Regions from separate parts of the Ramlibacter sp. AN1133 genome, predicted to be linked through region 1. Evidence: predicted binding sites of a transcription regulator. Region 1 holds the regulator's gene; each other region holds the start of a gene.

Region 1 (10,089 bases):
GTGGAGCCGCCGCAGGGCGACAACACCCGCCGCCTGCTCGGTTCCGGCGCGGGCTTCTACCCGCTGTTCAACCGCAACAAGAAGAGCATTGCGCTGGACCTGCAGACGCCCGAGGGCCGCGAGGCCGCGCTGCGCCTGATCGCCACGGCGGACATCGTGAGCGAGAACTTCAGGCCCGGCACGATGAAGAAGCTGGGCCTCGACCACGCGACGCTGTCGAAGCTGAACCCGCGCATCATCAGTGTGAGCCACAAGGGCTTCCTGCCCGGTCCCTACGACCACCGGACCGCGCTCGACGAGGTGGTGCAGATGATGGGCGGCCTCGCGTACATGACGGGCCGCCCCGGCGATCCGCTGCGCGCCGGCACCAGCGTCAACGACATCATGGGCGGCATGTTCGGCGCCATCGGCGCGATGGCGGCGCTGGCCCAGCGCGAGAAGACCGGCCGCGGCCAGGAAGTGCAGAGCGCCCTGTTCGAGAACAACGTGTTCCTGGTGGCGCAGCACATGATGCAGTTCGCCGTCACGGGCAAGCCCGCTGCGCCGATGCCCGGGCGCATCTCCGCCTGGGCCGTGTACGACGTGTTCACCGTCAGGGACGGCGACCAGATCTTCCTGGCGGCGGTCAGCGACACGCAGTGGAAGATCTTCTGCGAGGCTTTCGGCTATGCCGACCTGCTCGCGGACGAGCGCCTGAAGACCAACAACGACCGGGTGCGCGCGCGCGAATGGCTGATCCCGGTCCTGCGCGAGCGGCTCGCTTCGCACAGCGCGGCCGAACTGAGCGCCACCTTCGAGCAGCACGGCCTGCCCTTCGCGCCGATCACCAGGCCGCAGGACCTGTTCGACGATCCGCACCTCAATGCCACCGGCGGCCTGGCGCCGATCGAACTGCCGGACGGCCGCCAGACCCGGGTCCCGCTGCTGCCCTTCACGGTCGACGGCCACCGCCCGGGCCTGCGCCTGCAACCGCCCAGGCTCAACGAGCACGGGCCGGGGCTGCTGCGCGAGCTGGGCTATGGCGAGGAAGAGATCGCGCGGCTCATGGGGAGCGGCAAGTAAGGAATCCGCCAGGGCGGCCGCCCGATTCGTGACCTGCACCGCGATAATCGCGTTGCATGGACAAGTTGAAGCAGCTCGAGTCCTTCGTGTCGGTCGCGACGCGTGGCAGCCTCACGGCCGCGGCGCGCGCCGAAGGCGTGGCGCCCGCCATCATGGGCCGCCGGCTCGACGCGCTGGAGGAGCGCCTGGGCGTCAAGCTGCTGGTGCGCACCACGCGCCGCATCACGCTGACGCACGAGGGCAGCGCCTTCCTCGAAGACTGCCAGCGCCTGCTCGCTGACCTGGCCAATGCGGAGGCGAGCGTCAGCGCCGGCGGCGTGAAGGCCAGCGGCCACCTGCGCATCACCGCGCCGGCCGGCTTCGGGCGTCGCCACGTGGCGCCGCTGGTGCCGCGCTTTCGCGAACTGCACAACGACGTGACGATCTCGCTGAACCTGAGCGACCGGGTGGTCGACCTGGCCGGCGAGGGCTTCGACTGTGCCGTGCGCGTGGGCGATTTCCCCGATTCCTCGCTGGTGAGCGTACGGCTGGCGGACAACCGCCGCCTGTGCGTCGCCACGCCGGAGTACCTGCGCCGGCACGGCACGCCCGAGCATCCCAACGACCTCGTGCGCTTCGACTGCCTCACGCTTTCCAGCGATGCCTCGCAGACCCGCGGCTGGGCCTTCGTGATCCCGGGGCGCAACGGCGAGGACGAGATCCTGCACATCAAGCCGCAGGGGCCGCTGGATTGTTCCGACGGCCAGGTGCTGCACGACTGGTGCGCGCAGGGCTTCGGCATCGCCTGGCGCAGCACCTGGGAGGTGGAGCAGGAGATCGCCGAAGGGCGCCTGGCCGAAGTGCTGGCGCAGTTCGCCGCGCCGCCCAACGGCATCTACGCCGTCTTCCCGCAGCGCAAGCACCTGCCCCTGCGGGTGCGGCTGTGGATCGATTTCCTCAAGCACCACTACGCCCAGCCCCGCTTCTGGATGGCGGGCGCGACCCCATGATCCTCGAGTCCATCCTTGCCTTCCTGCACATCTCCGCCATCCTGGCCCTGGTCGTCTTCGCCACCAGCGAGGCCGCGCTGTGCCGCGCCGAATGGATCAACGCGCAGGTGATCGAGCGGCTGGTGCGCGTCGACCGCATCTACTGGATCGCGCTGGTCAGCGTGGTGCTGACCGGGCTGGCGCGCGTCCTGTGGGGGATCAAGGGCGCCGGCTGGTACTGGAGCAACTGGCTGCTGCACGTGAAGCTCACGATGACGGTGATCGTGCTGGCGCTGTCGCTGCGGCCGACGCTGCGCTTCAAGCGCTGGGTGGCCGCACTGCGCGCCGACGGTTCGCTGCCGGGCGCCGAGGAGGTCACGCAGGTCCGGCGCATGGTGATGGTCAGCACGCACATCGTGCCGCTGATCCCGCTGGCGGCGGTGTTCCTGGCGCGCGGTTTCGGGGGCAAGTGAGCTCAGGGAAAAACCAGAGGAAAAACCAGACAGCCGAACGCAGAGGGCGCAGAGGACGCGCAGAGGACGCAGAAGAAAATCCTTCAAAGGTGTTTTCTGCGTCCTCTGCGTACCTTTGCGCCCTCTGCGTTCGGTATCTTGTTTTGGCTCCCCTTCCCGCAGCAGGTGCCTGATCGGGGGCGCCCCGTAAAATCCCCCGATGCTCCAAGCGAAACAAGATCTGCTCGCCGCGCTGGCGGCCGGGCTGGAAGGCCTGTCGCCGGGTGCCGGTGAGAAGGCGGCCTTCGAAAGCCCCAAGGTCGCCGCCCACGGCGACCTCGCCTGCACGGCGGCGATGCAGTTGGCCAAGCCGCTCAAGCGCAACCCGCGCCAGGTGGCCGAAGCCCTGCGCGAGGCGCTGCTGGCCACTCCCGCCTTCCAGAAATGGGTGGACGCCGTCGAGATCGCCGGCCCCGGCTTCCTCAACATCCGCCTGAAGGCCGCCGCCAAGCAGGAGATCGTGCGCGAAGCGCTCGCCGCCGGCGCCGGCTTCGGCCAGCAGCCGCTGCACGGCCAGCGCGTGCTGGTCGAATTCGTCTCGGCCAACCCCACCGGCCCGCTGCACGTGGGCCACGGCCGCCAGGCGGCGCTCGGCGACGCCCTGTGCAACCTGTACGCCACCCAGGGCTGGAACGTCCACCGCGAGTTCTATTACAACGACGCCGGCGTCCAGATCCAGACGCTGGCCACCAGCGTGCAGCTGCGCGCCAGGGGCTTCAAGCCCGGCGACCCCCAGTGGCCCGAGGCGGCCTACAACGGCGACTACATCCAGGACATCGCCAACGACTTCCTGGCGAAGAAGACGGTCAAGTCGGACGACCGCGCGTTCACCGCCAGCGGCGACGTGGACGACCTCGACGGCATCCGCCAGTTCGCCGTGGCCTACCTGCGCCACGAGCAGGACCTGGACCTGCAGGCCTTCGCGGTGCGCTTCGACCAGTACTACCTCGAATCGAGCCTGTACACGAGCGGCAAGGTCGACACGGTGGTGCAGCGCCTGCGCGACAACGGCAAGACCTACGAGCACGAGGGCGCGCTGTGGCTGAAGTCGACCGAGTACGGCGACGACAAGGACCGCGTGATGCGCAAGGGCGACGGCAGCTACACCTACTTCGTGCCGGACGTCGCGTACCACATCACCAAGTGGGAGCGCGGCTTCACCAAGGTCGTGAACATCCAGGGCACCGACCACCACGGCACCATCGCGCGCGTGCGCGCCGGCCTGCAGGCCGCGGGCGTCGGCATCCCCGCGGGCTACCCGGACTACGTGCTGCACACCATGGTGCGCGTGATGCGCGGCGGCCAGGAGGTGAAGATCTCCAAGCGGGCCGGCAGCTACGTGACGCTGCGCGACCTGATCGAGTGGACCAGCAAGGACGCGGTGCGCTTCTTCCTGCTGTCGCGCAAGCCGGACACCGAATACGTTTTCGACGTCGACCTGGCACTGGCGCAGAACAACGACAACCCCGTGTATTACGTCCAGTATGCGCACGCGCGCATCTGCTCGGTGCTGGCCGCCTGGGGCGGCGCCGTGGCGACGCTCTCCGGGGCCGACCTGTCGTCGCTGGAGCACCCCGCCGCGTTGAACCTGATGCTGCAGCTGGCGCGCTATCCGGAGGTGCTCACCGCGGCGGCGGCCGATTTCGCCCCGCACGACATCACCTTCTACCTGCGCGAGCTGGCGGCGGCGTACCACTCCTATTACGACAGCGAACGGATCCTGGTGGACGACGAGCACCTGAAGAAGGCACGGCTGGCCCTCGTGGCCGCCTGTGCGCAGGTATTGCACAATGGACTGGCTGTGCTGGGGGTGAGTGCCCCCCACAAGATGTGAGCATGAAACCAAAGCAAAGCGGCAACACCTTCGTCGGCGTCATCATCGGCGTGGTCCTCGGCCTCGCCGCCGCCCTGGCGGTGGCCGTCTACGTCACCAAGGTCCCCGTCCCGTTCCTGAACAAGGGCCCCAGCCGCTCCGCGGAGCAGGACGCGGCGGAGTCCCGCAAGAACCAGAACTGGGATCCCAACGCGCCCCTGTACGGCAAGAACCCGGCCAAGCCGCTGCCGCCGGCGCCGGGCGTCGCGGCCCCCGCGCCCGGCACGCCGTCGGCGGAGGCGCCCAAGGCGCCCGCGTCGGCCAGGGAAGCGGAAAAGCCCAGGGACAAGGAGCCCCTGCCGCCGGCGGTGGCGGGGCGTCCGGCCCCCGCCGACCCGCTGGGCGAGCTGGCCACGGCCAAGGCCGGCCCCGGCAGCGACCCGTTCTTCTATTTCGTGCAGGCCGGCGCCTTCCGCACCCCCGAGGACGCCGAGGCGCAGCGCGCCAAGCTGTCCCTCATGGGCGTGGAAGCCAAGGTGACCGAGCGCGAGCAGTCCGGCCGGCAGGTGTACCGGGTGCGCATCGGCCCCTTCAACAGCAAGGACGACGCCGACCGGCAGAAGGAAAAGCTGGACCAGGGCGGCTTCGAGACCGCGCTGGTGCGGGTGCAGCGTTAACCGGGCGTAGCCTGCGGAACCAAGCCCGCCGGGCCCGGCTCAGAGGGTGTTCAAGGAGTCACAACGCAATGAATCGACGGGAATTCACGGTCGCCACCGGCGTCACGCTCGGCGCCGCCGCCCTGGGCCTGCCGGGCCTCGCGCTGGCGCAGTCCAAGCCGGAGGACGGCAAGCAGTACCGCAGCCTCGACAAGCGCGTGCCGAGCGATGCGCCGGCCGGCAGGATCGAGGTGATCGAGTTCTTCTGGTACAGCTGCCCGCACTGCAACGCCTTCGAGCCGAAGCTCACGGCCTGGACGAAGAAGCTCCCGCCGGACGTCTACTTCCACCGCGTCCCGGTGGCCTTCCGCGACGACTTCGTGCCGCAGCAGCGCCTGTACTACGCGCTGGAAACCATGGGCAAGGTCGACGAGGTGCACGCCAAGGTCTTCGACGAGATCCACAACAAGCGCCAGCCGACCAACCGGGAAGACCTGATCCTGGCCTTCGTCGAGAAGAACGGCGTCGACCGCGCCAGGTTCCAGGAGATCTACAACTCCTTCTCGGTGCAGGCCAAGGCGCGCCGCGCCAAGCAGCTGCAGGACCAGTACGAAGTGCAGGGCGTGCCCTCCATGGGCGTGGCCGGCCGCTACATCACCGACGGCGACATGGCCGGCAACATGGACCGCGTCCTGCAGGTCGTGGACTATCTCGTGGCCGAAGCCCGCAAGTCCAAGTAAAAAGACACGCCAGCCCGCCCCGGCGGGTGTTGCCGGTCGTCGAAAGAGCCCGCGCATGCGGGCTTTTTCGTCTCGGATGGATACAATCGCAGCAAGATTCGTGCCTCTATGAAGAACAAGACCGCCAGCCTCACGCTTGCACTCCTCCTCGGCCTCGCCGGCATGGCGCCGGCCGGTGCCGAGCGCGCGGACCGCAACAAGCCCATGAACGTCGAGGCGGATTCGCTGCGCTACGACGACCTCCAGCAGACGAGCATCTTCACGGGCAAGGTGGTGGTGACCAAGGGCACCATCATCATCCGCGGCGCCAAGATGGTCGTGAAGCAGGACCCCGAGGGCTTCCAGTTCGGCACCGTCACGGCCGAGGCAGGCAAGCAGGCCTACTTCAAGCAGAAGCGCGACGGCGTCGACGAGTACATCGAGGGCGAGGCGGAGACCATCGAATACGACGGCAAGGCCGACAAGGTGAAGTTCATCGGCCGCGCCGAGATGCGGCGCCTGCGCGGCGCCACCATCAACGACGAGACCAGCGGCTCCGTGATCACCTACGACAACACCAACGACCAGTTCACGGTGGAAGGCGGCGCCTCGGCAGGCGGGACGCCGTCCAACCCGGGCGGCCGCGTGCGCGCCACGCTGGCGCCGCGGGCCGCGGCCTCGGGCCCGGCCGCTGGAGGCGCCCGGGCCACGCCCACGTTGCCGGCGCCGCAGCCGGCCGCATCCGCGCGCCTGCGCTCTTCCACGGCCCTGCCGCCGGAGACCCGTTGATGGGCGACGCCGAGACGGTCGAGATCGAGGCGCCGGTGGAGGTCGCCAGCCGGCTGGAAGTGCGCCACCTGCGCAAGTCCTACGGCGGCCGCACCGTGGTGCAGGACGTCTCGCTGGCGGTCGACAACGGCGAGGTGGTCGGACTGCTCGGGCCCAACGGCGCCGGCAAGACGACCTCCTTCTACATGATCGTGGGGTTGGTGCGCGCCGACGGCGGCGAGATCTCGATCGACGGAAAGTCGGTGGAGCACATGCCGATCCACCGCCGCTCGCGCCTGGGCCTGTCGTACCTGCCGCAGGAGGCCTCGATCTTCCGCAAGCTCAGCGTCGCCGAAAACGTGCGCGCGGTGCTGGAACTGCAGCGCGGCCCGGACGGCAAGGCGCTGCCCTCGGCGGAGATCGAGCGGCGCCTGACAAGCCTGCTGCAGGACCTGCGGGTGGACCACCTGCGCGACTCGCCGGCGCCGGCCCTGTCGGGCGGCGAGCGGCGGCGGGTCGAGATCGCGCGCGCGCTGGCGACGCAACCGAGGTTCATCCTGCTGGACGAACCCTTCGCCGGGATCGACCCGATCGCGGTGATCGAGATCCAGCGCATCATCAGTTTCCTGAAGTCACGCGGGATCGGTGTCCTGATCACCGACCACAACGTGCGGGAAACCCTGGGCATTTGCGACCACGCCTACATCATCAGCGAGGGACGGGTGCTCGCCCAGGGCACGCCGGCTGATATCGTGAACAACGCGGACGTGCGCCGGGTGTACCTGGGCGAACACTTCCGCATGTGAGGGAGCGGGGCTAAAAATGAAGCAGGGACTGGCACTTCGTGTCTCCCAGCATCTGGCGTTGACACCGCAGCTGCAGCAGTCGATCCGGCTGCTGCAGCTGTCCACCCTGGAGTTGGGGCAGGAAATCCAGCAGATGCTGGACGAGAACCCCTTCCTGGACGTGCAGGGCGAGGATGCCGCGGAGGACTTCGGCATTGCCGCGGCCGACCAGCGGCCGGCGGCGGACGAACCCGAGACCGGCTTCGAGGGCAATGTCGGGCCGCAGGAGATCGCGACCACTTCGTCGACTTCCACCGCCTCGGAGGCGGAGCCGGAGGCCGCCGAGTTCGCCGGCGCCGAAAGCGAGCCGAACTGGGAAGGCGACGGCAGCACCGAAACCGTGCCGGACGACGGCGAATGGGGCGGCGAGGCGCCGGCGGCCAAGCGCAACAACGGCGGCGAGGACGACGAAGTCGACGCCACCGACCTGGCGCGCGGCGTCGAATCGCTGCAGTCCTGGCTGCACCGGCAGGCGCTGTCGCTGCGCCTGGGCGAGGAAGACCGCATGGCGCTGCGCTTCCTGATCGAATCGCTCAACGACGACGGCTACCTCGAGGAGCCGCTGGAGGAACTGGCCGCGGGGCTGGCGCCCGACGACCTGGAGCAGCAGGAAGAACTGGTGCACCGCTTCACGGTGGCGCTGCGCCTGCTGCAGACGCTCGACCCGGCGGGCGTGGGTGCGCGCAACCTCGCCGAATGCCTCACGCTGCAGCTCAAGGCGATGCAGCAGAACGAGGAAGACGACGACATCGCGGCCTGCGCCGCCGCCATCAAGATCTGCCAGCAGTCGATCGACCTGCTGGCCAAGCGCGACATCAAGCGGCTGGCGCAGATGTGCGGCGAGTCGGAAGCCAACGTGCGTTCGGCCATCGGCCTCATCACGCGGCTGGAGCCCAAGCCGGGCCGGCGCTTCATCGACGTCGAGCGCAACATCGTCATCCCGGACGTGCTCGTCACCCAGATCGGCAAGGGCTCGCGCGCCAACTTCCGGGTGCAGCTCAATCCCGACGTGATGCCGCGCCTGCGCGTGCACGACGTGTATGCCGGCGCGCTCAAGGCGCACAAGGGCGAGGGCCACCAGGCGCTGCAGCAGCGGCTGCAGGAGGCGCGCTGGTTCATCAAGAACATCCAGCAGCGCTTCGACACGATCCTGCGCGTGTCCACCGCCATCGTGGAGCGCCAGCGCAATTTCTTCATCCACGGCGAGCTCGCCATGCGGCCGCTGGTGCTGCGCGAGATCGCGGACGAACTGGGCCTGCACGAATCCACCATCTCGCGCGTGACCACGGCCAAGTACATGTCCACGCCCTTCGGCACCTTCGAGCTGAAGTACTTCTTCGGCTCGGCGCTCGGCACCGAGACCGGCGGCAATGCCTCGAGCACCGCGGTGCGCGCGCTGATCAAGCAGTTCGTGGCGGCGGAGAGCACGAAGAAGCCGCTGTCGGACAGCCAGATCTCCGAGATGCTCAAGGAGCAGGGCATCGAGTGCGCCCGCCGCACGGTGGCCAAGTACCGCGAGGCGCTGCGCATCGCGCCCGCCAACCTGCGCAAGGCCCTGTGACCGATACCTTCTCGCTGTTCCTGCCCTGCGCGGCCGGAGTCGAAACCTGGCTGGCCGAAGAAGTGGCGCGCATCCTGGGCATTCCTCCCTCCCCCTCCGAGGGAGGGCAGGGGTGGGGGCGCTCCGACCTGCGCGTCTCCCGCGGCGGCATCCAGGTGACCGCCGCCTGGCCCGACGTGATGCGCCTGAACCTGCACAGCCGCCTCACCCAGCGCGTGCTGGTGCAGCTCGCCCACCTGCCCTACCGCGCCGAGCAGGACCTCTACGAGGCCGCTTCCGCCATCCCCTGGGAAGACTGGTTCACCCCGCGCGAGAGCTTCAAGATCGAACTGACCTCGCAGCACAGCCCGCTCAAGAGCCTGAACTTCGCGGCGCTGCGCATCAAGGACGCCGTGGCCGACCGCTTCCGCAACCGCGGCGGCGTGCGGCCCGACGTCGACACGCAGCGGCCGGCGGTGCGCATCTTCGGCCACCTCGCGGCCGAGGCCTTCACGCTGTACATCGACACCTCCGGCGAGCCGCTGTTCAAGCGCGGCTGGCGCGAGGACAAGGGCGAGGCGCCGCTGAAGGAAACCCTCGCGGCGGCGATGCTCGCCGCCAGCGGCTGGGACGCGACGGTGCCGCTGTACGACCCCTGCTGCGGCAGCGGCACCATCGTGATCGAGGCGGCGCAGCTCGCCTGCAATATCGCGCCCGGCCTGCTGCGGCGCTTCGGCTTCGAGCGGCTGCGCACGCATGCCGCCGGCGAATGGGCCGCGCTGAAGGCGCAGGCGCAGGCCGCGCGGCGCGCGCCGGCGGCGCCGATCTTCGGCAGCGACGTCGCGTTCCGCATGGTCGATTTCGCGCAGCGCAACGCGCAGCGCGCGGGCGTGGCGGACGTCGTGCAGCTGCGCGGCGGCGACGCCCTGCAGCGCATGCCCCCGAGCGAGACGCCCGGCATCCTGCTGCTCAATCCTCCCTACGGCGAGCGCATCGAAGCCGGCGGCATCGCGGGCCCCGGCCGCGGCGGCCGCGAGCAGGCGCAGATGGAGCAGGCCGGCGATTTCTTCGCGCAGCTGGCCACGCACTGGAAGCGCAACTACGCCGGCTGGACGGCCTGGGTGCTGTCGCCGGACGCCAGGCTGCCCGGGCGCATGCGCCTGAAGGAAACGCGCCGCATCCCGATGTGGAACGGGCCGATCGAAT
Region 2 (10,089 bases), on a different contig from region 1:
TTCAATTCGATCAGACCGCTGCGCGCCATACATTGACCAAGCATTAGCACAATTGGCCGCCGGAGTCTCGACGATGCCGTCGCCACGCGCAGCGTCGGCACCTGCGCACACGCGGCGATGCGGCTGCGCAGTATGTCGTCGCCTATCGAAATCACCTGTCTATCCTTCAAATATTCCGGCAGTTGGAGATCGCGCTGGAGATACAAGACCGCGCGCGTCAGCCGCTGGTAATGTCTCGTCGCGAGATACGAGCCGTCTCCGACGTCGACCACCTGCGGCCTGAGTCCAAACGCGCGGAGAGTTCGCCCCGCCATCGCGCGAATGGGGCCCGGGCCCAGCACTGGGACGTCGACGAACGTTCCCGTGCCGTCCTCGTACAGCGTGATCGGCGCTTCTGGATAGGCTTCCAGAATGAACCGTTCGGGCTGGTGGTTCAGTTTCGCCATCCAGATTTCCGACGGCGCTTCGCCGCACGCGGCGCGGATCTCGTTCAGGATCGGCTGTGGGCCGGAGATCGTCTTGAGTCGGCAGGCGGCGAGAGAATCGAACACCGGCACGACTTTCGCGTCCGGAAACAGCGCGACAGCGATGGCGTGCATCGCGTCTTTGAGCTGCGGCGTAGGGGAATAGGATTCCTGAAGGATCAGCACATCGCACGCTTCAGGCACGTTGACCTGCTTCACCGCGGCGGCGAGGGTGACGAGCTGCCACGGCCCTACCGCGATGAGCAGGCGACGGGTCGAACTCATCTCGCGTTGCTTTCCGACCGTGAATGGAACGCTGGCGCTTCTGGGCTGGTCGTTCGCACGGAACGAAGCATCCGCCGCGCATACCTCAAAGCGTTGTAGCTGAGCACAACGATCGCGATCTTCGATTTCCTCGCCATCTCCATCCCCTGTTGGCAGCTACGAGTTGCGCCCCCAAGGCAGCGTCGCCCGAACAGCCGCGCAATCCATCCGCGCCCGTCCCGCCAAAATGTCCTGTGCCTTGCCGACGAAAACCGGGTTCAAATCCCGGTAATACTTGTACAGCACTTGGCCGTCATCGTAGACATACAGCTTCATCTCGGCCTGCAGATAGCTGCGCACTTCGCCGCTGGGTAGAGCCATGCTGGGACCGTCGCCATTCGCGGGCAAGAAGCGCGGGCACTGCTTTTCCAGCGCGGCAAACACCGCGTCGTGGCGCCGCCCGTACGCTGCCGCGCGCGCGTTCGGCGCGACGCGGCGCAAGTCGCACAGCCAGAAGCCGGATTGCGCACGCTGCTCGTCGGTTTTTTCGCGCAGTCCCATGCTGGCCAGACTGCGCGAGTGCAAGAAGCGGCAAGCCTGAGGGTGTGCAAAACCCAGGCCGAAGGGTGCCAGCTGGCTGTCGATGATTTCGGACACCTTGGCATTGGGCAACAGCGCCTCGGTCAACATGCCAGGCACTACCGGCACGAGCAGCCTCAACTTGCCTTGCGTTTGCGCCAGGAAGGCTGCAGTGCCCGCACTATTGAAAGTGCTCGTGCCCGGCACGGGTGCGTTAGCCAGATTCATCCAGCGCGACTGCGGGTGGAACTGAGGAATCAGCAACGAATAGCTGATGACCGACATGGTGACATAAGTGGCAGGTTCCGCTTTTGCCTCGGGCGGCAAGTCCACTTGGAAATACGGCGGCTCCTTCCACTGCGCCAGCCCCCAAGCCTGCCACGGCGCGCTCTGCTGCACGGCAAACGCCTGCAAGGCCACCATGCCCGCGGCCAATGTGAGGCGCAGCGCGCGGGTCACCGGCAAGCGCCAAGCCAGCCCGACGCACACCGGTCCCACCACAAGCAATCCGGCCAGGAAATACCTGCCGTTGCCGGAGGTCATCAGCCAGGGCACGAAAGCCACGGCCAACGCCGCCACCAGTACGAAGACCGTGGCAGGCCCGGCGTCAGCGCCAGTTGCAGCGACGGCCCCCGCACTGCCGCCGCGTGCACGCCACCGCATGACGACCAGCAGCAACAGCAGGAGCAGCGCGAACACCCAACGGAAATCAGGCGCCATCATTTCGACATACACATAGCTGTCGGGCGCGGCCATCGCAACAGGCCGCAGCAGCGCGGCCAGCCAGGTGTCGGGCTCAAAGCGGTTCATCGCGCCTCAGCTCATTCCCGTCCAAAGGCGCAAGGGCTCGAACCAATGGTGATGAAACGGAAAAATCGGGTTGCCGAAGTAGCGCCACAACAACCAGCCCCAATAACCATAGAGCGCCGCAAAACCCAGCAAGGTGGCCGCGCTTCCCAGGGCAACTGCCATCACCCGCTGCATCCAGCCGCGGCCGCACAGCCACCACAGCCCCGGCATCAAAATGGCAAGCGGGCCGTTACTGAGTTTGGCCGCCACTGCGGCCCCGGCGCACAGACCTGAGCACAGCACCAGCGAGCGCGCCGCCCTGCCATCACTGCCCGCGCCCGGCATGGCCTGCACCGCCAGCGCCACCGCCCATAACAGCGGCGCGGCGGCCAGCAAATCGTTCATCGTGGCGTCCAGCACCGACAGGGCCACACCCGTCAGGAAAGCCAGCGCCACGCCCAGCACGCGCATCGCCAAGTCAAACCAGGTCGCGCCTGGCATGCAGGCGCGCGCCAGGAGCCACACGGGCGGCGCGACCAGCACGCCATGTAGCGCCGCCAGCGTCACGCCGACAGCCACGCCGGACCAGCCCGCGGCCGCCATCTTGTACAGCGGCCAATACAGATAGGGAAAGGTATAGGCTTGGTAGCCTGCCGCAAGGAAATCAAGGTCGAACCGATGCTGCTGCGCGGTCCAGCCCAGGTAAATATGGTGGTTCAGGGCGTCCGAGCCCAAGCCAAGTTCACCCTGCGTCAGCGGCACTGACACAAAGGAAGCCACTGTCAGCAGACAAACCAGCAGCCCTTCCCAGCGCAGCAAGGCTGTGAGCGCCGACGGCCTTGCGGTGAGCGTCTGATTCATGAGCTGCCCGCGGTGCCACTGCGCTCCGCCGACGCCCAATTGAAGTTCAGCGCTCCGGCAAACAGCGAACCGGCCGCCACCTGCGCACCCAGGATCATGAGCGTCACGGCCGGAATGGCGACCCGCATGGTTTGCTCCGGCTCCAGCGCTCCGAAACCGGCGGCGCCCCAGTCGATGGTCAGCCCCACGGACGCGGCCAATCCCAGCAGGATGAACAGCAGGCCCGCCAGCAAACCATTTTCGATCTTGAGGAACGGCGACAGGCGGGCCAGCCAGCGCTGCGACGGCACCACGCCCGATACGATGCCGATCCACTTGGTCAGCAGGGCCAGCTGGATCAACTGCCCACCCAGCACGGTGGCGGCGGCCATGAAGAGCAAGGAATGCACACCGAGCACCCGGCCCGCCGCGCCGAAGGCAAAGCCGGCCAGACCCAGCAGCATGAGCAGCAAACCAGGGTACAAGAACAACCAGCGCGGGCAAAACAGCAGCAAGAAGCGTAAATGCCGCCAACCGTCGCGCCAGGTGCGCAGGTGCGGCGGCCGGTCGCGTCCATCGGGACGCAGGGTGGTGGGGACTTCCGCAATCGGCAAACCCGCCAGCGCCGCCTTGGCCACCATTTCGCTGGCGAACTCCATGCCGGGAGACACCAGGCCCAGGCGGTTCATCGCCTCGCGCGAGAAGCCGCGCAGTCCGCAGTGGAAGTCGCGGATCTCCGAGCGGAAGAACAGCCGCCCGACAAAACTCAGGACCGGGTTGCCGAGATACCGATGCAGCGGCGGCATGGCCCCGGGTGCGATCCCGCCGCGGAAGCGGTTGCCCATCACGAGCTGGGCGCCCGCGCGCAGCGCGTCGACGAAACCCTGCAGGGCGGAGAAATCGTAGCTGTCGTCCGCGTCGCCCATGATCACGTACCGGCCCTGGGCAGCGGCAATGCCGGCGCGCAGCGCCGCGCCGTAGCCGCGCCGCGGGACCTGGATCACGCGCGCGCCCGCCCGGCGGGCCAGCTCCTGCGAACCATCGCTGGAGCCATTGTCGGCCACCAGCACTTCGCCGGCGACGCCGGACGCCTCGAGGAAACGGCGCGCGGCCAGCACGCAGGTCGCCACGGTCCGCGCCTCGTTCAGGCACGGCATCAGCACCGTCACTTCGACAGCGGATGCGGGTGCGGGTGCGAGGGAGGGGGCGTCGAGGGAGGGATCAGCAGCAAGGACGTCCATGGCACTCACGGGACAGGGGCCCGGAATTCGCGGAAAGCAAACGAGCGGCCGCAAGGCCGCTCGTTCGGGGGACTATCGCGGCTCCGTCATCCTACGTCGGAAGGGGGAGCCACGCTTGCCTCATCAGCCGCCGCGGCAGGAGCCCGGCAGGAACTTCATGGCCACCGTGGTGCCGTCGGCGGTGCTGCCGCAGCGCCACTTGCCGACCGTGGTGCCCGCCGTCGGCACGGTCGTGCCATCGGCCAGGAAGGGCTTCAGGGTCACGATGCCGCCGGCGTTGCCGTTGTCCATGTTCGGGATGCCCTTGCTGGTCACCTTGATCATGCCCGTGGCGTCCGTCTCGACCTTGTCGACGTACTGCGACGAACCGCCGGCGGCCGTCTGCTCGCAACCCCAGGCGTTGGCGCCGGGCAGCGCGCTGGCCGACTGGATCACTTCGGTGATCGACGTCCGGCAGCTCGAAGCCGCCAGGATCACTTCGGACATCTTGGCACGCTTGGTGTAGTCCTGGTAAGCCGGCAGGGCCACCGCGGCGAGAATACCGATGATCGCGACCACGATCATCAGTTCGATCAGGGTAAAGCCCTGTTGGAGTTGACGCTTCATGAAACCTCCGGTTGTGTGTGAGAGAAGCGGAGGAACAAGTGCAATCGCTGTGCCACGGCCGGTTCGTGAAGCGTTTGTGAAGTTTTGGGCACTTTGGTGCCTGTTTTCCGGCCCGAAGGTGACCCTCGTGTCACTTGGCGTGACAAATCCTGTCAGGCGGGCGCCGGGGAGCGCCGTTAGCGGATGCACACCGACCGGACCTGCTTCAGGTCCGTCAGGCCCATGAGGATCTTTTCCATGCCGTCCATCTTCAGCGTCCGCATGCCGGCGGCGACGGCGGCGGTGAAGATTTCGGCCACCCGGGCATGTTCCTGGATCAGGTGCTTGATCTCCTCGTCGGCCACCAGCAGTTCGTGCAGGCCGACGCGGCCCTTGTAGCCGCTCTGGTTGCACTTGGTGCAGCCCACCGCGCGGTACAGGCGCAGCTCGCCCTCGTGGCCGTAGGTCTCGACCCAGGTCTCGTACAGCTTCTGCGCCTCGCCGCCGGGGTCGGCCTTCCAGGCCTCGGTGTGCTGCAGGTCCAGCGCGTACTCGGCGATGAACATGCGCAGCTCCTCGTGCGAGGGCGCATAGGACTCCTTGCACTCGCACAGGCGCTTGGCCAGGCGCTGCGCCAGGATCCCGAGCAGGGCATCGGCGAAGTTGAACGGGTCCATGCCCATGTCCAGCAGGCGGATCACCGACTCCGGCGCCGAATTGGTATGCAGCGTGGAGAACACCAGGTGGCCGGTGAGCGAGGCCTCGATGCCCATGGACACCGTTTCCCGGTCGCGCGACTCGCCCACCATGATGATGTCCGGGTCGGCGCGCAGGAAGGCGCGCATCACCGTGGCGAAGTCGATGCCGGCCTTCTTGTTGATCTGCACCTGGCGCAGGCCCTTCTGCGTGATCTCCACCGGGTCCTCCGCCGTCCAGATCTTGGTCTCCGGCGTGTTGAGGAACTTCAGGATCGAGTGCAGCGTGGTGGTCTTGCCCGAACCGGTGGGGCCGCAGACGTAGAACAGGCCGTAGGGCTTGCTGACCGTCTTCTCGAGGGCGACGCGGTTGTGCTCGGTCAGGCCCAGCTTCTCCAGCGGGATCGGCTCGCCGGCGGCCAGGATGCGCATCACGACATCCTCGACGCCGCCGGCGGTGGGGATCGTCGCCACGCGCAGCTCGATGTCGAGCGGGCCGTACTTCCTGAACTTGATCTTGCCGTCCTGCGGCTTGCGGCGCTCGGAGATGTCGAGGTCGCACATGATCTTCAGGCGTGTCACCAGCGCCTGGCGGAAGTGCGCGGGCACTTCCACGTAGGGCACGAGGCTGCCGTCCACGCGGAAGCGGATGCCGGTCTTGGCCTTGCCGGGCAGCGGCTCGATGTGGATGTCCGACGCCCGCTGGTGGTAGGCGTCGACGATGATCTTGTTGACGAACTTGACCAGTTCGTTGTCGGCCGCCGCGGATTCGAGCGAATGCTCGTCGCCCTCGTCCTCCAGCGGCACGTTCAGGTCCGCCAGCAGTTCTTCGACCGTTTCCTCGTGGGTCGGGATGTTCCAGAGCTGTTCCACCGTCTGCTGGAATTCCGTCTGGGTCGTCACGCGCCAGGAGAACCGGCCGATGCGCGGGAAGATCTGCGGCAGCACGCGCGAGTTGCGCACGGCTTCCGGGTCCTGGCACATCACCACCAGGCCCTCGGGGCCTTCCTCCAGCGGGATCCAGCCCTGCTCCGCCACGAATTCGTGCTTCAGCGCGCCCTGCAGGGCTTCGACGCGGATGCGGTTCGGGTTGAAGGGCTCGTACGGCACGCCGAAGAACTTCGACAGGGACGGGCCGATCTGGGCGGGCTTGATGGAGAAGTCCGCCATCAGGACCTGCTCCACCGGCTTGGATTCGGCGCGCGCCTTCTGGATGGCGTTGCCCAGTTCCTCGTGCGTCAGCAGGCCGTCGGCGACGAGGCCGTCGTACTTGGTCGCCTTGCGCCGGGCGCCGTCCTCGGCGCGCTGCATGCGCTGGTGGATCGCGGTGGCGAGCGTCTTGCAAAGCTGCGTCGCGCCCTCGACCTCGAGCTCGCCGAAGGGCTGGTCGCTCTTGTTGTTGATGATCTGCAGCACGCCGTGCAGCACCTCGCCGTCGAGGATCGGCACCACCAGCATCTGCTTGGTGCGGTAGCCGGAGCGCTTGTCGACTTCCTTCAGGAAGGTGAGGCTCGGGTGGATGCGCTTGAGCGCTTCCTCGTCGTACACGTCGGAGATGTTGACCAGCTCCTTGGACATCGCGACGTAGCCGGCGATGCTCTGGGGGCTGACGGGCAGCTTCAGGTCGCGGCTGGTGTTCAGGCCGGTCTTGATCTTGGAGACGATCGCGGTGCGGTCCTCGTTCACCGCATAGAGCGTGAGCCGGTCGGCGTTGAACAGGCGGCAGATGTCCGCGCTCGCCTCCAGCATGATCTCGTCGACGTTCTCCGTCGCGTGGATGCGCGTCGTGACCGCCTGCAGCTGGCGGAAGAACAACGCCTCGAACGAGATCCCGCGCTTGTCCGGGGGCAGTTGCTGGGAGCTGAAGAATTCCTGCTCGCTGTCCCGCGACCGGAGGACAGCGCTCATTCGCAGGCCTCCGCGCTGCGCGCTGCGGCATTCGCCTTCGGAGCGGCCGGGCGGCTCATAGTTCGAATTCCTGGCCCGCGCGCAGCCAGCGGATATCGTGCGAGACGTCCGGGCCGAAAGGCTGCGTCTGGTCGAACTTCTGGATCTCGCTCATGATCAGCTCGGTCTCGGCCGGCTTCGTGTGGGTGATGTAGATCGGGAAGCGCTTGCCCTTGTCGATGCAGTCCAGCTCCTCGGCCAGCGCGTGCGGCGACAGGTGCAGGCTGCGGTGGGCGAGCTCGCGTTCGCGGTTGCTGAAGGCCGTCTCGATCACCAGTGCCGCGACGTCGATCTGGTTGATGCGACGCCAGAACGCCGGGTTGCGTTCGGTGTCGCCGGTGAAGACCCAGCAGCCGTTGCCGTTGCCGGTGGTCAGGGCGAAGCCGCACGCCGGCACGGTGTGCACGGCGGGCAGCACCTCGATGTACTTGCCGCCCAGCTCCAGCGTCTGGCCGACCTGGATCTCGTGGAAGCTGATGAAGGGCGCCTGCGGCGAGGGGATGCAGCTGAAGTCGGGCCAGATCACGTTGTTGAACACGTGGGTCTTGAGCGCGGCGATGGTGCCCGGCAGCGCGCAGATGCGGATCGGATCCTTGAGCTGGGAGGCGATCGAATCGACCATCAGCGGCAGCGCGGCGATGTGGTCCAGGTGGGAATGCGTCACGAGCACGTGGCGGATCGCGCGCATCTCCTCCAGGGTGAGGTCGCCCACGCCCGTGCCTGCGTCGACCAGCACGTCGCTGTCGACGAGGAAAGAGGTGGTTCGGCTGTCCTTCGCGATCGCGCCCGAACAGCCCAGGACCCGCACCCGCATCAGCGCCCCCGGTTATTTCGTCTCGAAAGTGGTCGCGCCGTCCCACGACGGGTCGAAGGGCAGCAGCCTCATGGAGGCTACACGTTCGGTATACAGATCGTAAAGGTATTTTTTGGCGTTGATTCGCTGCAGATTGAGCAACTGCAGGTCGCACTGTTCCCAGTCCTGCGCGCGGTAGGCCTTGAGGAAAGCGCCCCAGATCTTCAGCTCCTGCGCCACCTCCGGGGGCACCGCGTCGGCGGGCGCGAGCGGGGTGTAGATGCCCACCGCTTGCTCCTTGCCCTTGACGCGGACGCGGTCCAGTTCCTGCCAGGCGAATCCGGGGGCCTGCAGGCGCGCCGACTCGCTGACCACGATGGACAGGCCGTACACCTTCGACAGCCCCTCCAGGCGCGAGCCGAGGTTCACCGCGTCGCCGATCACGGTGTAGCTGCGGCGGATGTCGGAACCCATGTCGCCCACGCACATGGTGCCGGTGTTGATGCCCACGCCGATGCCGATCTCCGGGATGCCCTTGGCGCGGTGGCCCTCGTTGATCTCCACCACCGCCGCGATCATCCCGAGGGCCGATTTCACGGCCAGTTCGGCGTGGTTGGGCGTCTCCACCGGGGCGCCCCAGAAGGCCATGACGCAGTCGCCCATGTACTTGTCGATGGTGCCGCGGTTGGAGCGGATGATGTCCGTGAGCTTGCTGAACACCTCGTTGAGGAGCTCCTGCAGCTGCGTCGGCTCCATCTTCTCCGACATCTTGGTGAAGCCCCGCATGTCCGAGAACATGACGGTCAGCTCCTTGCTGGTGGCCTTCATGCTGTAGCTGTCGGGGTCCTTGACCATCTCGTCGACCAGCTCCGGCGGGACGTAGGTGCCGAACAGGTTGGCGATCTGGCGCTTGCTGCGGCTTTCCACGAAGTAGCCGTAGCTCATGTTCAGCGCGAAGGCGGTGCCCGCCATGAACAGCGCGGAGGCGAGCGGCATCACCAGGCCGTGGGCCGCGAACAGGTAGTAGTTCAGGGCCACCAGCGCGCCGACCACCCCGAAGCTGACCGTCACGGCGGTCGTGGCCGAGAGCACCGGCAGCAGCACGGCCAGCAGCAGCCCGGCGACGAGCAGGACCACGACCTCGTAGCCGACGGCGTAATCGGGCTTCACGTGCAGCCGGTTGTCCATCAGGCCGGTGATGACGTTCGCATGCGTCTCCACGCCGGGATAGGTCTCGCCCACGGGCGTGACCCGCAGGTCCAGCAGGCCCGGCGCGGTGGTGCCCACCAGCACGATCTTGTCCTTGAGTTCGCCCGGGGCCAGGCGCTTCTGCAGCACGTCCGAGGCGGACACGTAGCGGAAGGAGCCGCCGGCCGGGCCGCCGGGGCCGCGGAAGGGCACGAGTGTCGCCACCCGGTCGTCCACCGGCACGGCCAGCCTGCGCTGCCCCTGGCGCAGGACCACGCTTTCGAGCCCGGTGTACTCGCGCCCCACCAGCTGGTCGCGCGGAAAGCCGGGCTCCACCGCGGGCTGGCCCACCAGCATGCGGAACATGGCGAGCGACAGCGCCTCGTAATACGCGCCGGCGTGCTCCGCGACCAGCGGGATCGAGCGCACCACGCCGTCGCCGTCGGTCAGCGGGTTGAAGTGCCCGGCCACCGGCGCCGCCTTGGCGAGCGCCTCGATGTTGGAGCCGTAGCCGTTGAAGCGCGTGAAGGCGATGCGCCGGCCCTGCAGCGTCTCGCGCGTCATGACGGGCGCGGGCAGGACGCCGTTCTTGCGGCCGTCGCGGTCCGCCGTGAAGTAGTAGCCCAGGACGATGGGGCGCTTCGCCAGCGAGCGCGCGAACACCGCGTCGTAGTCGAGGGAGGACTGCAGCTTCGCCAGCTGCT
Region 3 (10,089 bases), on a different contig from region 1:
CACCGGCGGCAGCGTGGCGATGCGCCACTCGCAGCCCCGGCGCGATGCCTTCACCGTGGAACGGCTGCGGGCGGCCGGCGCGCTGGTGCTGGCCAAGGCCAACCTGCAGGAGTTCGCGCGCGGCGGCATCTCGATCAGCAGCCTGGGCGGCCAGACGCTCAATCCCTACGACCTCACGCGCACGCCCGGCGGCTCCAGCGGCGGCACCGGCGCGGCGATCGCGGCGAACTTCGCGCTGCTGGGCACCGGCAGCGACACGGGCCAGTCGATCCGCTCGCCTGCGTCGGCCTGCTGCCTGGTTGGCGTGCGGCCCACGCGCGGCCTCGTCAGCCGCTCGGGGCTGATGCCCAACAGCTTCACGCAGGACGAAGCCGGCCCCATTGCGCGCACCGTGGAGGATGCCGCGCGCATGCTGGACGTGATGGCGGGCTGGGACCCGCGCGATGCGGTCACCGCGCTGGGCATCGGCAAGGCGCCGGCGAGCTACGCGGCGGGCCTGCATGCCGACGCGCTGCGCGGCGCGCGCATCGGGCTGCTGGAAAACCTCTGCGGCGGGGAAGAGCGGCATGCCCCGGTCCAGGCCGTGATGGAGCAGGTGCTGCACGTGATGGAGGCGCAGGGCGCGACGGTGCTGCGCCTGCGCATCCCCGGGCTGGAGGAACTCACGGCGCACGTCAGCACGGACCGCTGGGAGGCGCGCGCGGCGTGCGAGCGATACTTCGCCGGGCTGGGCGCGGAGGCGCCCGTCACCAGCTTCCGCCAGCTGGTGGAGACCCGGACCGCGACGCCGGAGGTCCAGCAGGCGATGGAGGCCGAACTCGCGATCGAGGACGGCCTCGCGCAGCCGGACTACCTGCGGCGCCTGGCCAACCGCGACCGCCTGCGCGTGCTGCTCGCCTCGCGGATGGCGGAACTACGCCTCGACGCCCTGCTCTACCCGCTGCAACGCATCCTGGTGGTGCCCACCGGCCACACCGAGCAGGCCGAGCGCAACGGCGTGCTCTCGCACGGCACCGGCTTTCCGGCCGTGACCTTTCCGGGGGGCTTCTCGCGGCCGACGGCGACGGCGCCGCTGGGCGTGCCGGTCGGGGCGGAACTGCTCGCCACGGATTTCACCGAGGCGAAGCTGCTGGCCTATGCCTACGCGTTCGAGCAGGCGGCGCGGGTGCGCCAGCCGCCGCTCAGCACGCCGCCACTGTGACGCGCGGCGCGGCCACTTCGCGGCCGATCATCGCGCGGGCATAGAAGTAATTGAGGCGGGCCCGGTCGCTCAGGGCGTCGAGGTCGACGCGGCCGCGGGCATCGCAGGGAAACACGAAGGCCAGGCCTTCCTGCAGGAGGGAACGGAAGCGCAGCAGGTGCGGTCCTTCGATCGCATCGGGCATCACGGTACTCCGGGGGAAAAAGGTGCGCGGGGGGTCCCGCGCACCGTCAAGGGCAGGCGCCCGCGCGGGCGCCCCGGGGAGACATCAGAAGAAGCCCAGCGCCTTCGGGCTGTAGCTCACGAGCAGGTTCTTGGTCTGCTGGTAGTGGTCCAGCATGACCTTGTGGGTCTCGCGGCCGATGCCCGACTCCTTGTAGCCGCCGAAGGCGGCGTGGGCCGGGTAGGCGTGGTAGCAGTTGGTCCACACGCGGCCGGCCTGGATGGCGCGGCCCATGCGGTAGGCGCGGCTGCCGTCGCGCGTCCACACGCCGGCGCCCAGGCCGTACGGCGTGTCGTTGGCGATCGCGAGCGCCTCCGCTTCGTCCTTGAAGGTGGTCACGGCCAGCACCGGGCCGAAGATCTCCTCCTGGAAGATGCGCATCTTGTTGTGGCCCTTGAACATCGTCGGCTGGATGTAGTAGCCCTCGACCAGGTCGCCCGGCAGCTTCGCGCGGTCGCCGCCGACCAGCACCTCGGCGCCCTCTTCCCGGCCCAGCTTCAGGTAGGACTGGATCTTGTCCATCTGCTGCAGCGAGGCCTGCGCGCCCATCATGGTCGTGGTATCCAGCGGGCTGCCCTGCTTGATGGCCTTCACGCGCTTGATCGCGCGCTCCATGAAGCGGTCGTACATCGACTCCTGGATCAGCGCGCGCGACGGGCAGGTGCAGACCTCGCCCTGGTTGAACGCGAACAGCACCAGGCCCTCGATGGCCTTGTCGAGGAACTCGTCGTCGGCCGCAGCGACATCGTCGAAGAAGATGTTGGGCGACTTGCCGCCCAGTTCCAGCGTGGCGGGGATCAGGTTGTTGGCGGCGGCCTGGGCAATGGCCCGGCCGGTGGCCGTGGAACCCGTGAAGGCCAGCTTGGCGATGCGCTTGCTCGTGGCCAGCGGCATGCCGGCTTCCTTGCCGTAGCCGTTGACCACGTTGATCACGCCGGGGGGCAGCAGGTCGGCGATGACTTCCATCAGCACCAGGATGGAAACCGGCGTGGACTCGGCGGGCTTGAGCACCACGCAGTTGCCGGCGGCCAGCGCCGGGGCGAGCTTCCACGCGGCCATCAGCACCGGGAAGTTCCACGGGATGATCTGGCCGACCACGCCCAGCGGCTCCTGGAAGTGGTACGCCACCGTGTCCTGGTCGATCTGGCTCAGCGTGCCTTCCTGCGAGCGCAGGCAGCCGGCGAAATAGCGGAAATGGTCGGAGGACAGCGGGATGTCGGCCGCCAGCGTCTCGCGGATCGGCTTGCCGTTGTCCACCGTCTCGGCATAGGCCAGCTTCTCGAGGTTGGCGTCGATGCGGTCGGCGATCTTCAGCAGGATGTTGGCGCGCTCGGCGGCCGACACGCGGCCCCAGGCGGGCGCGGCGGCATGGGCGGCGTCGAGCGCGCGCTCGATGTCCTCGCCGGTGGAACGCGCGGCCTGCGTGAAGGGCTGGCCGTTGATGGGCGTCAGCACGTCGAAGTACTGGCCGCGCACGGGGGCGACGAACTTGCCGCCGATGAAGTTGTCGTAGCGGCTCTTGAAGGCGACGGGGGCGCCGGCGGCGCCTGGCTTGGCATAGATCACGGTTGTCTCCGGTGGTGGATGAAAGAAGCGCCCTTGCGCCTCCGTGCATCGGATTGCAGGCGCCGTGCCACCATGGGGTGTCGGCGCAGAATGGCTGCAAGGCTGCAGAAAGCCGCCCGGCTTACGGTGCGCAACGTGCAGGGACGGTGCAGTCGTGGCAGCCCCCTGTGTCAGAACGGAACAAGTCGCCCCGGAATCCGGCGAAAGGGCCTGGTCGGTGCCTCCACAATGCGCAGCAGGAGACAAACCATGCGTACGCAAGAGATCGCACAGCGACCGCCGCGCAGCGGGCTGCGGCTGGCCCGGCGCCAGCTGCTCGAAAAGGGTGAACTGCCGCGGGAGCTGGTCGGCGCGGAGCTGGCGCGTTCGTGGCAACGCAGCCTGCAGGCCGGGCTGCAGCCGGCGGGACGCATGCCGGGCGCGCCGCATGCATCCGGGGCACAGCTGGCCCGGGCGCTGGAACAGCAGCGCGAACTGGTGGCGCACGCCCGCCCCGTCATGGAGTTCCTGGCCGAACAGACCGAGGGCACCGACAGCATGGTGATCCTGGCCGGCGCCGACGGCGTCGTGCTGCAGGCCCTGGGCGACCTGCACTTCGTGAGCCGGGCCGAGCGTGTCGCGCTGCGTCCGGGCGCGACGTGGGCGGAGCAGTACCGCGGCACCAACGCCATCGGCACCGCGCTGGCCGAACAGCAGGCGATCGTCGTCCACTCCGAGGAACACTACCTCGAACGCAACGCCTTCCTGACCTGCGCGGCGGCGCCGATCCTGGCGCCGGGCGGGCAGTTGCTGGGCGTGCTGGATGTCTCCGGCGACCACCGCGGCTACCACCCGCACACCATCGGGCTGGTGCGCTCGGCGGTCCGCATGATCGAGCACCGCCTGTTCGAGACCCACCACGACGTGCGCCACTGGCACGGCCTGGTGCTGCGCCTGCATGCGCAGCCCGAAGGCATAGGCACGCTCACCGAAGGCCTGCTGGCCGTGCGCGAGGACGGCGCCCTGGCCGGCGCCAACCGGGCGGCCCTGCGGATGCTGGGGCTGGAATGGCCGCAGCTCGCGCGCTGCCGCGTGGAGGACGTGCTGGCCGAGCCGGTGCACCTGCTGATGGACTGGTTCCGGCGCTCGCCCTCGGTGCCGCGCATCGTGCACGGGCACGGCGGCACGGCACTGTGGGTGCGGGTGGAGGCGGGGCGACCCTTATCGTCGCTGCGCGCCGGCGCACCGCCCACGGTGGTGGAGGAGGCCGCGCCGGTCGACGCCCTCGCGGCGCTGGACACGGGCGACCTCGCGATGCGCTCGACGCTGGCCCGCGCGCGCAAGCTCGCGCCCAGTGCCATCCCGCTGCTGGTGCAGGGCGAATCCGGGGCGGGCAAGGAGGTGCTGGCCCGCGCCATGCACGAATCCGGTCCGCGCCGCGGCCAGGCTTTCGTCGCGGTCAACTGCGCCGCCCTGCCCGAAACCCTGATCGAGGCCGAGCTGTTCGGCTACGAACGCGGCGCCTTCACCGGCGCGGCGCGCGAAGGCGCGACGGGGCGCATCCGCGAGGCGCACGGCGGCACCCTCTTCCTCGACGAGATCGGCGACATGCCCATGGCGCTGCAGACGCGCCTGCTGCGCGTGCTGCAGGACCGGCAGGTCACGCCGCTGGGCGGCGGCAAGCCGGTCGCGGTGGACTTCTGGCTGATCTGCGCGACGCACCGCGACCTGCGCGCGCAGATCGAGGCCGGGCGCTTCCGCGAGGACCTGTTCTACCGCCTCAACGGCTTCACGCTGAAGGTGCCGGCGCTGCGGGCGCGCAGCGACCTGCAGGCGCTGCTGGAGCGGGAGCTCGCGCAACTGCTGCCCGGGCGCGACGTGCAGGTGGAAGAATCCGTGCTCGCTGCCATGCGCGCCTATGCGTGGCCCGGCAACCTGCGGCAGCTGGCCAGCACGCTGCGCACCGCCTGCGCCCTGCTCGATGCGCAGGAGAGCGTGATCGGCTGGCACCACCTGTGCGACGACTTCGCGGAGCAGCTGCGCGCACTCGAAGCGGTGGCCCCGGCGCCCGTGCCGGAAGCCGAGGACCTGCGCAGCATCTCGCGCGGCGCGATCCGGCGCGCCCTCGCGGAAGCGGGCGGGAACGTATCGGAAGCGGCGCGCCGGCTGGGGATCAGCCGCAACACGCTGTACCGGCGCCTGGGCGAAGAGCCCGCTGGCTCCTCTCCCGCCGCCCGGGACGAGTAGGCTGGCGGTGAGCGCCGCAGGCCGCGAACCCCAGCGCCGGGGTTCACGCGCTGCGCGGTTCACCCCTGCCTACGCGCGAACCCGCAGCCGCAGGCGCATGTGCATCGTGTGGTCCGCATCCATGTGCACTTCGAAGCCTTCTTCGCGCGCGAGCACCGCCATCCCCTGGTTCTCCGGCAGGCACTGGCCGAACACTTCGGCCGTGCCGCGCTTGCGCAGGTAGGTCAGCAGCTTGTCCATGAGCATGCGGCCCAGGCCGCGGTGCTGCCAATCGGAGGCCACCTGCACGGCAAACTCGGCCTCGTGGTTGTCGGGATCGCAGATCGCCCGGACCTCGCCCGCCATGCGCTCGCCGTCCAGCGCGACGAAGGTCATCTCGCGCTCGTAGTCGATCTGGCAATAGCGCGCGAGCTCCGAGCGCGGGATCTCGCGGCGCGCGAGGAAGAAGCGCAGCCGCATGTCCGAGGGCGTGGCCTGCGCATAGAAGGCCTCGAGCCGCTCGCCGTCCTCGGGCCGGATCGGCCGCACGCGCAGTTGCTGTCCCTGCAGCACCCACGTCTCCTCCAGTTCGGCCGGATACGGCCGCAGCGCCAGACGGCTGCCCTCGCCCGGCACCGGCTGGCGCACGCGGATGCGCGCATCCAGGGCGATCACGCCGTCGGAATCGGCCAGCAGCGGATTGATGTCCAGTTCGGCAAGCTCCGGCAGGTCGCAGGCGAGCTGCGAAACCCGCAGCAAGGCATCGATCAGCGCGGGCTCGCGGATGGCCGCGCGGCCGCGGTAGCCGCCCAGCAGCGCGCCCACGCGCGTGCGCGCGACCAGGTCACGGGCGAGCGTGGCGTTCAGCGGCGGCAGGTCGAGCGCGCGGTCCTTGCGGATTTCCACCGCGGTGCCGCCGGCGCCGAACAGCACCACCGGGCCGAAGATCGGGTCGTCCGCGATGCCCAGGATCAGCTCGTGCCCCTCGGGGCGGCGCAGCATGGCCTGCACGCTGAAGCCGAGCACCTGCGCCAGCGGGTGCGTGCGCGCCACGGCGTCGCGCATGCGCAGCGCCGCCGCGCGCACTTCCGCGGGCGATCCGAGGTTCAGGGCCACGCCGCCGACGTCGGACTTGTGCAGGATCTGCGGCGACAGGATCTTCAGTGCCACGGGGTAGCCGATCTCGTCGGCCGCGCGCGCCGCCTCTTCGGCGTCGCGCGCCCGCTGCGTGCGCACCGTGCGGATGCCGTAGGCCTCCAGCACCTTCTTCGCCTGCACTTCGTCCAGCCATTCGCGCCCGTTCGCCAGCGCCTCGCGCAGCAGCGCGCGGGCCGCGGCCTTGTCCACCCGCAGTTCCGCCAGCTCGGAGGGCGGCAGCTGCAGCAGCGCCTGCTGGTTGCGGTGGTAGTGCACCAGTTGCAGCCAGCCGGCCACCGCGTGTTCCGGCGTCGCGTAGCCGCTGAGGCCGGCCAGGGCGAAGGCCTCGCGCGCGGGCCGCACGCTCAGGCCGCCCAGCCAGCAGCTCAGGACCGGCTTCGGCGCGTCGCGCAGCACCGGCACGCAGGCGGCAGCGATGTCGGCCGCCGGCACGATCGCGCTCGGTGCATGCATGAACAGCACGCCATCGACTTCGGGCGCCGCCAGCAGCACGCGCAGGGCTTCGGTGTAGCGCTGCACGGGCGCGTCGCCGATCAGGTCCACCGGGTTGGCGTGCGACCAGGTGGCGGGCAGCAGCGCGTCCAGCTTGCCCATGGTTTCGTCGGACAGCGTGGCCAGTTGCCCCTGGCCGAGGGCCAGGGCATCGGCGGCCAGCACGCCGGCGCCACCGCCGTTGGTGACGATGGCCAATCGCTCGCCGCGCCACGGCCGCGGACGCGCCAGCGTTTCCGCGGCATCGAACAGGCCTTCCAGCGTGTCGACGCGCAGCATGCCGGCGCGGCGCACTGCGGCGTCGAACACCGTGTCCGAGCCCGCCAGCGCACCCGTGTGCGAGGCCGCCGCACGGGCGCCTTCCGGCGCGCGGCCGGCCTTCACGACGATCACCGGCTTGTTGCGCGCGGCGGCACGCGCGGCCGACATGAACTTGCGCGCGTGCTTGACGGACTCGATGTACATCAGCACGGCGCGGGTGCTGTAGTCGCTGGCCAGGTAGTCCAGCACGTCGCCGAAATCCACGTCCACGCTGTCGCCCAGCGAGATGAAATGCGAGAAGCCGATGCGGTGCGCGTTCGCCCAGTCCAGCATCGCGGTGGCGAGCGCGCCCGACTGCGAGACGAACGCCAGCGGGCCCGGCGCTGCCGTGCCGGGGGCGAAGCTGGCATTGAGGTGCAGGCCCGGCACCAGCGCACCGACGCAGTTGGGGCCCAGGATGCGCACCAGGTTCGGCCTGGCCGCCGCCAGCATCTGCTGCTCGTAGCTGGGCGCGCCCTCGCGTGCGCGCTCCTTGAGGCCGGCGGTCAGCACCATCACGGCGCGGGTTCCCTTGCGGGCGAAGTCCTCCACCAGCTGCGGCACCGCGGCCGCCGGCGTGCAGATGATCGCCAGGTCGGGCACCGCCGGCAGGTCGTCGACCGAGGCCAGCACCTCGACGCCCTCCACCTCGCCCACATGCCGGTTCACGCCCCAGACGGGCCCCGCGAAGCCTGCCTCGCGCAGGTTGTGGAGCACGATCGCGCCGAGGTTGCGCTCGCGCGTGGAAACACCGGCCACGGCGACCGACCGGGGGGCGAACAGGGCATCGAGATGGCGGACGGACATGAAGGAATCGGCTTTCCGGTGTGCAATGCTGCGGTGCAGCAAGATTAGGCGCTGCGGCGCCCCATCCATTGCTCCAGATCAAGACGCGTGCCAGCCTGCTGTCCAGAATCGCCCTGAGGTTCCCCGTCCCGCCCCGCCGCCATGCCAGATTTCGTCGCCATGCCTGTCACGAAGCAGCTTGCCGCCAAGCTGCGGCAGCGCAACGCCGAACTGCGTGCGTTGCTGCAACAGCACGCGGGCGCGGCGGTCGGCGCCAGCGAGAATCCGCCCGACGTGCTGGACTTCAAGGACGTGGCCGCCGAGGACCGGCAGGCCATCATCGACGAGGCCACGCTGGCGAACGCCACCGCCGAACTGCACCAGATCAGCGCGGCCCTGCGGCGCGTGGACGACGGCAGCTACGGCGAGTGCCTGGACTGCGGCGAGCCGATCGACGAGCGCCGCCTGTTCGCCATGCCCGCCACGCCGTTCTGCACCGCCTGCCAGGCGATCCACGAGCGGCCGGCGATGCCGCGGCGCTAGCGGCTGCCGCGCCGCGGCGCTCCGGTTCACTCCTGGAACACGTTCGTGCCCGGCGCCGGCACCACTTTGCCGTCGAAGCGCACGTCGGGCACCTTGCGTGCCGGCACGTTGCCGCTGCCATGGTGGTGCAGCCAGGCGTTCCAGCAGGCCCACCAGGAGCCGCGCTCCTGCTGCGCGGTGGCGTACCAGGCCTGCGGGTCCGCCGGTGCCGCTTCGTCGAGCGAGTGGTCGGCCCAGCGGTAGGTTGCCTTCGGATTGGCGAGCGAGCCGTTCGCCGGGTTGACGACGCCCACGTTGTGGCCACCGGCGGTCAGCACGAAGCGCGCCGGCGCATGGGCCAGGCGCAGCACCTTGAACACCGAAGGCCAGGGCGAGACGTGGTCGCGCTCGGTGCCCAGCACGAACATCGGCACGCGGATGGAGCGCAGGCTGATCGGCAGGCCGCGGAAGCGGTACTCGCCGTCGGCCAGCTGGTTTTCCATGTACAGCCGCCGCAGGTATTCGCCGTGCATGCGCGCCGGCATGCGCGTGGCATCCGCGTTCCAGGCCCGCAGCGCGTTCATGGGCGTCTCGGCGCCCATCAGGTATTCGTGCAGCAGCTTGGACCACACCAGGTCCTTGGAATTGATCAACTGGAAGGCGCCCGCCATGCGGCGGCCATCGAGGTAGCCGGATTCGGCCATCAGGTCCTCGAGGAAGGCGACCTGGCTCTCGTCCATGAACAGGCCCAGTTCGCCCGGGTCCTGGAAGTCCACCTGCCCGGCGATGATGTTCACCGTCTTGAGCGGATGCTCCTTGCGGGCACCGAACACCGCGGCGCCCATCGCGAGCAGCGTGCCGCCCAGGCAGTAACCCGCAGCGTGGATGGTGGTGCCGGGGCACAGGCGCTGCACCGCGGCCACCGTGTCCAGCACGCCGGCGTCGAGGTAGTCGTCCAGCCCGATGTCGCGGTCGGCCGCGTCCGGGTTGCGCCACGACACGATGAACACCGTGTGGCCCTGGTCCACCAGGTACTTCACCAGCGAGTCCTGCGGCGTCAGGTCGAGGATGTAGTACTTCATGATCCACGACGGCACGATCAGCACCGGCTCCTTGCGCACCTTGGCCGTGGTCGGCTCGTACTGGAGCAGTTCGACCAGCCCGTTGCGATGCACCACCTTGCCCGGGGTGAGGGCCACCGCCTCGCCGGGGCGGAACGCCTCGACGCCGCGCGGCGGCCCGCCGGCCGACACCGCGAGCGCGTCGCGCCACCAGTTGGCGAAGCCGTGCATGAAGTTCATGCCGCCCTTGCGCGCGGTCTCGCGCAGCACCTGCGGATTGAGGACCGGCGAGTTGGAGGGCGACAGCATGTCGAGCCACTGGCGCACGGTGAAGGCGGCGACCTCCTCGTGGTGCCGCGACACGCCCCGGATGTCGGTGGTGGCCTCGCCCCACCATTGCTGCGTGAGCAGGAAGGCCTGCGCCAGCGCGTTGTAGGGGGGCAACTGCCACTCGGCATGCGTGAAGCGCTTGTCGTCCGGCGGCGGCTCGACGCAGTGCGGCGTGTCGGGCTTCCACGTGCTGCGCGCCACGTAGTTCAGCCAGCTCGCCGCCTTGATCAGGGCACTGGTGGACA

The links. Region 1 encodes sigma-54, which starts transcription at its own class of promoters, with help from an activator protein. Its sites were predicted from a motif close to TGGCANGNAANCTGCTTT; they were not measured.
Region 2: the regulator sigma-54 is predicted to act here: its motif matches at 4,821-4,838, upstream of WG923_RS04650 (pilin).
Region 3: the regulator sigma-54 is predicted to act here: its motif matches at 3,043-3,060, upstream of exaC (acetaldehyde dehydrogenase ExaC).

What each region holds. Positions count from the first base shown of each region.
Region 1 is NZ_JBBKTQ010000037.1:23,139-33,227, reverse strand. It holds gene WG923_RS28735 (CaiB/BaiF CoA transferase family protein) at 1-1,062, shown strand, start outside; gene WG923_RS28730 (LysR family transcriptional regulator) at 1,119-2,051, shown strand; gene WG923_RS28725 (DUF2214 family protein) at 2,048-2,503, shown strand; gene argS (arginine--tRNA ligase) at 2,703-4,376, shown strand; gene WG923_RS28715 (SPOR domain-containing protein) at 4,379-5,032, shown strand; gene WG923_RS28710 (thiol:disulfide interchange protein DsbA/DsbL) at 5,101-5,751, shown strand; gene lptA (lipopolysaccharide transport periplasmic protein LptA) at 5,860-6,519, shown strand; gene lptB (LPS export ABC transporter ATP-binding protein) at 6,519-7,304, shown strand; gene WG923_RS28695 (RNA polymerase factor sigma-54) at 7,321-8,904, shown strand; gene WG923_RS28690 (THUMP domain-containing class I SAM-dependent RNA methyltransferase) at 8,901-10,089, shown strand, end outside.
Region 2 is NZ_JBBKTQ010000002.1:464,570-474,658, reverse strand. It holds gene WG923_RS04670 (polysialyltransferase family glycosyltransferase) at 1-749, opposite strand, end outside; gene WG923_RS04665 (hypothetical protein) at 906-2,117, opposite strand; gene WG923_RS04660 (hypothetical protein) at 2,124-2,957, opposite strand; gene WG923_RS04655 (glycosyltransferase family 2 protein) at 2,954-4,177, opposite strand; gene WG923_RS04650 (pilin) at 4,301-4,783, opposite strand; gene WG923_RS04645 (GspE/PulE family protein) at 4,960-7,365, opposite strand; gene WG923_RS04640 (3',5'-cyclic-nucleotide phosphodiesterase) at 7,421-8,218, opposite strand; gene WG923_RS04635 (CHASE2 domain-containing protein) at 8,231-10,089, opposite strand, start outside.
Region 3 is NZ_JBBKTQ010000008.1:30,249-40,337, reverse strand. It holds gene WG923_RS12905 (amidase family protein) at 1-1,201, shown strand, start outside; gene WG923_RS12900 (hypothetical protein) at 1,182-1,385, opposite strand; gene exaC (acetaldehyde dehydrogenase ExaC) at 1,470-2,990, opposite strand; gene WG923_RS12890 (sigma-54-dependent Fis family transcriptional regulator) at 3,240-5,216, shown strand; gene WG923_RS12885 (bifunctional acetate--CoA ligase family protein/GNAT family N-acetyltransferase) at 5,286-7,952, opposite strand; gene WG923_RS12880 (TraR/DksA family transcriptional regulator) at 8,112-8,474, shown strand; gene WG923_RS12875 (PHA/PHB synthase family protein) at 8,501-10,089, opposite strand, start outside.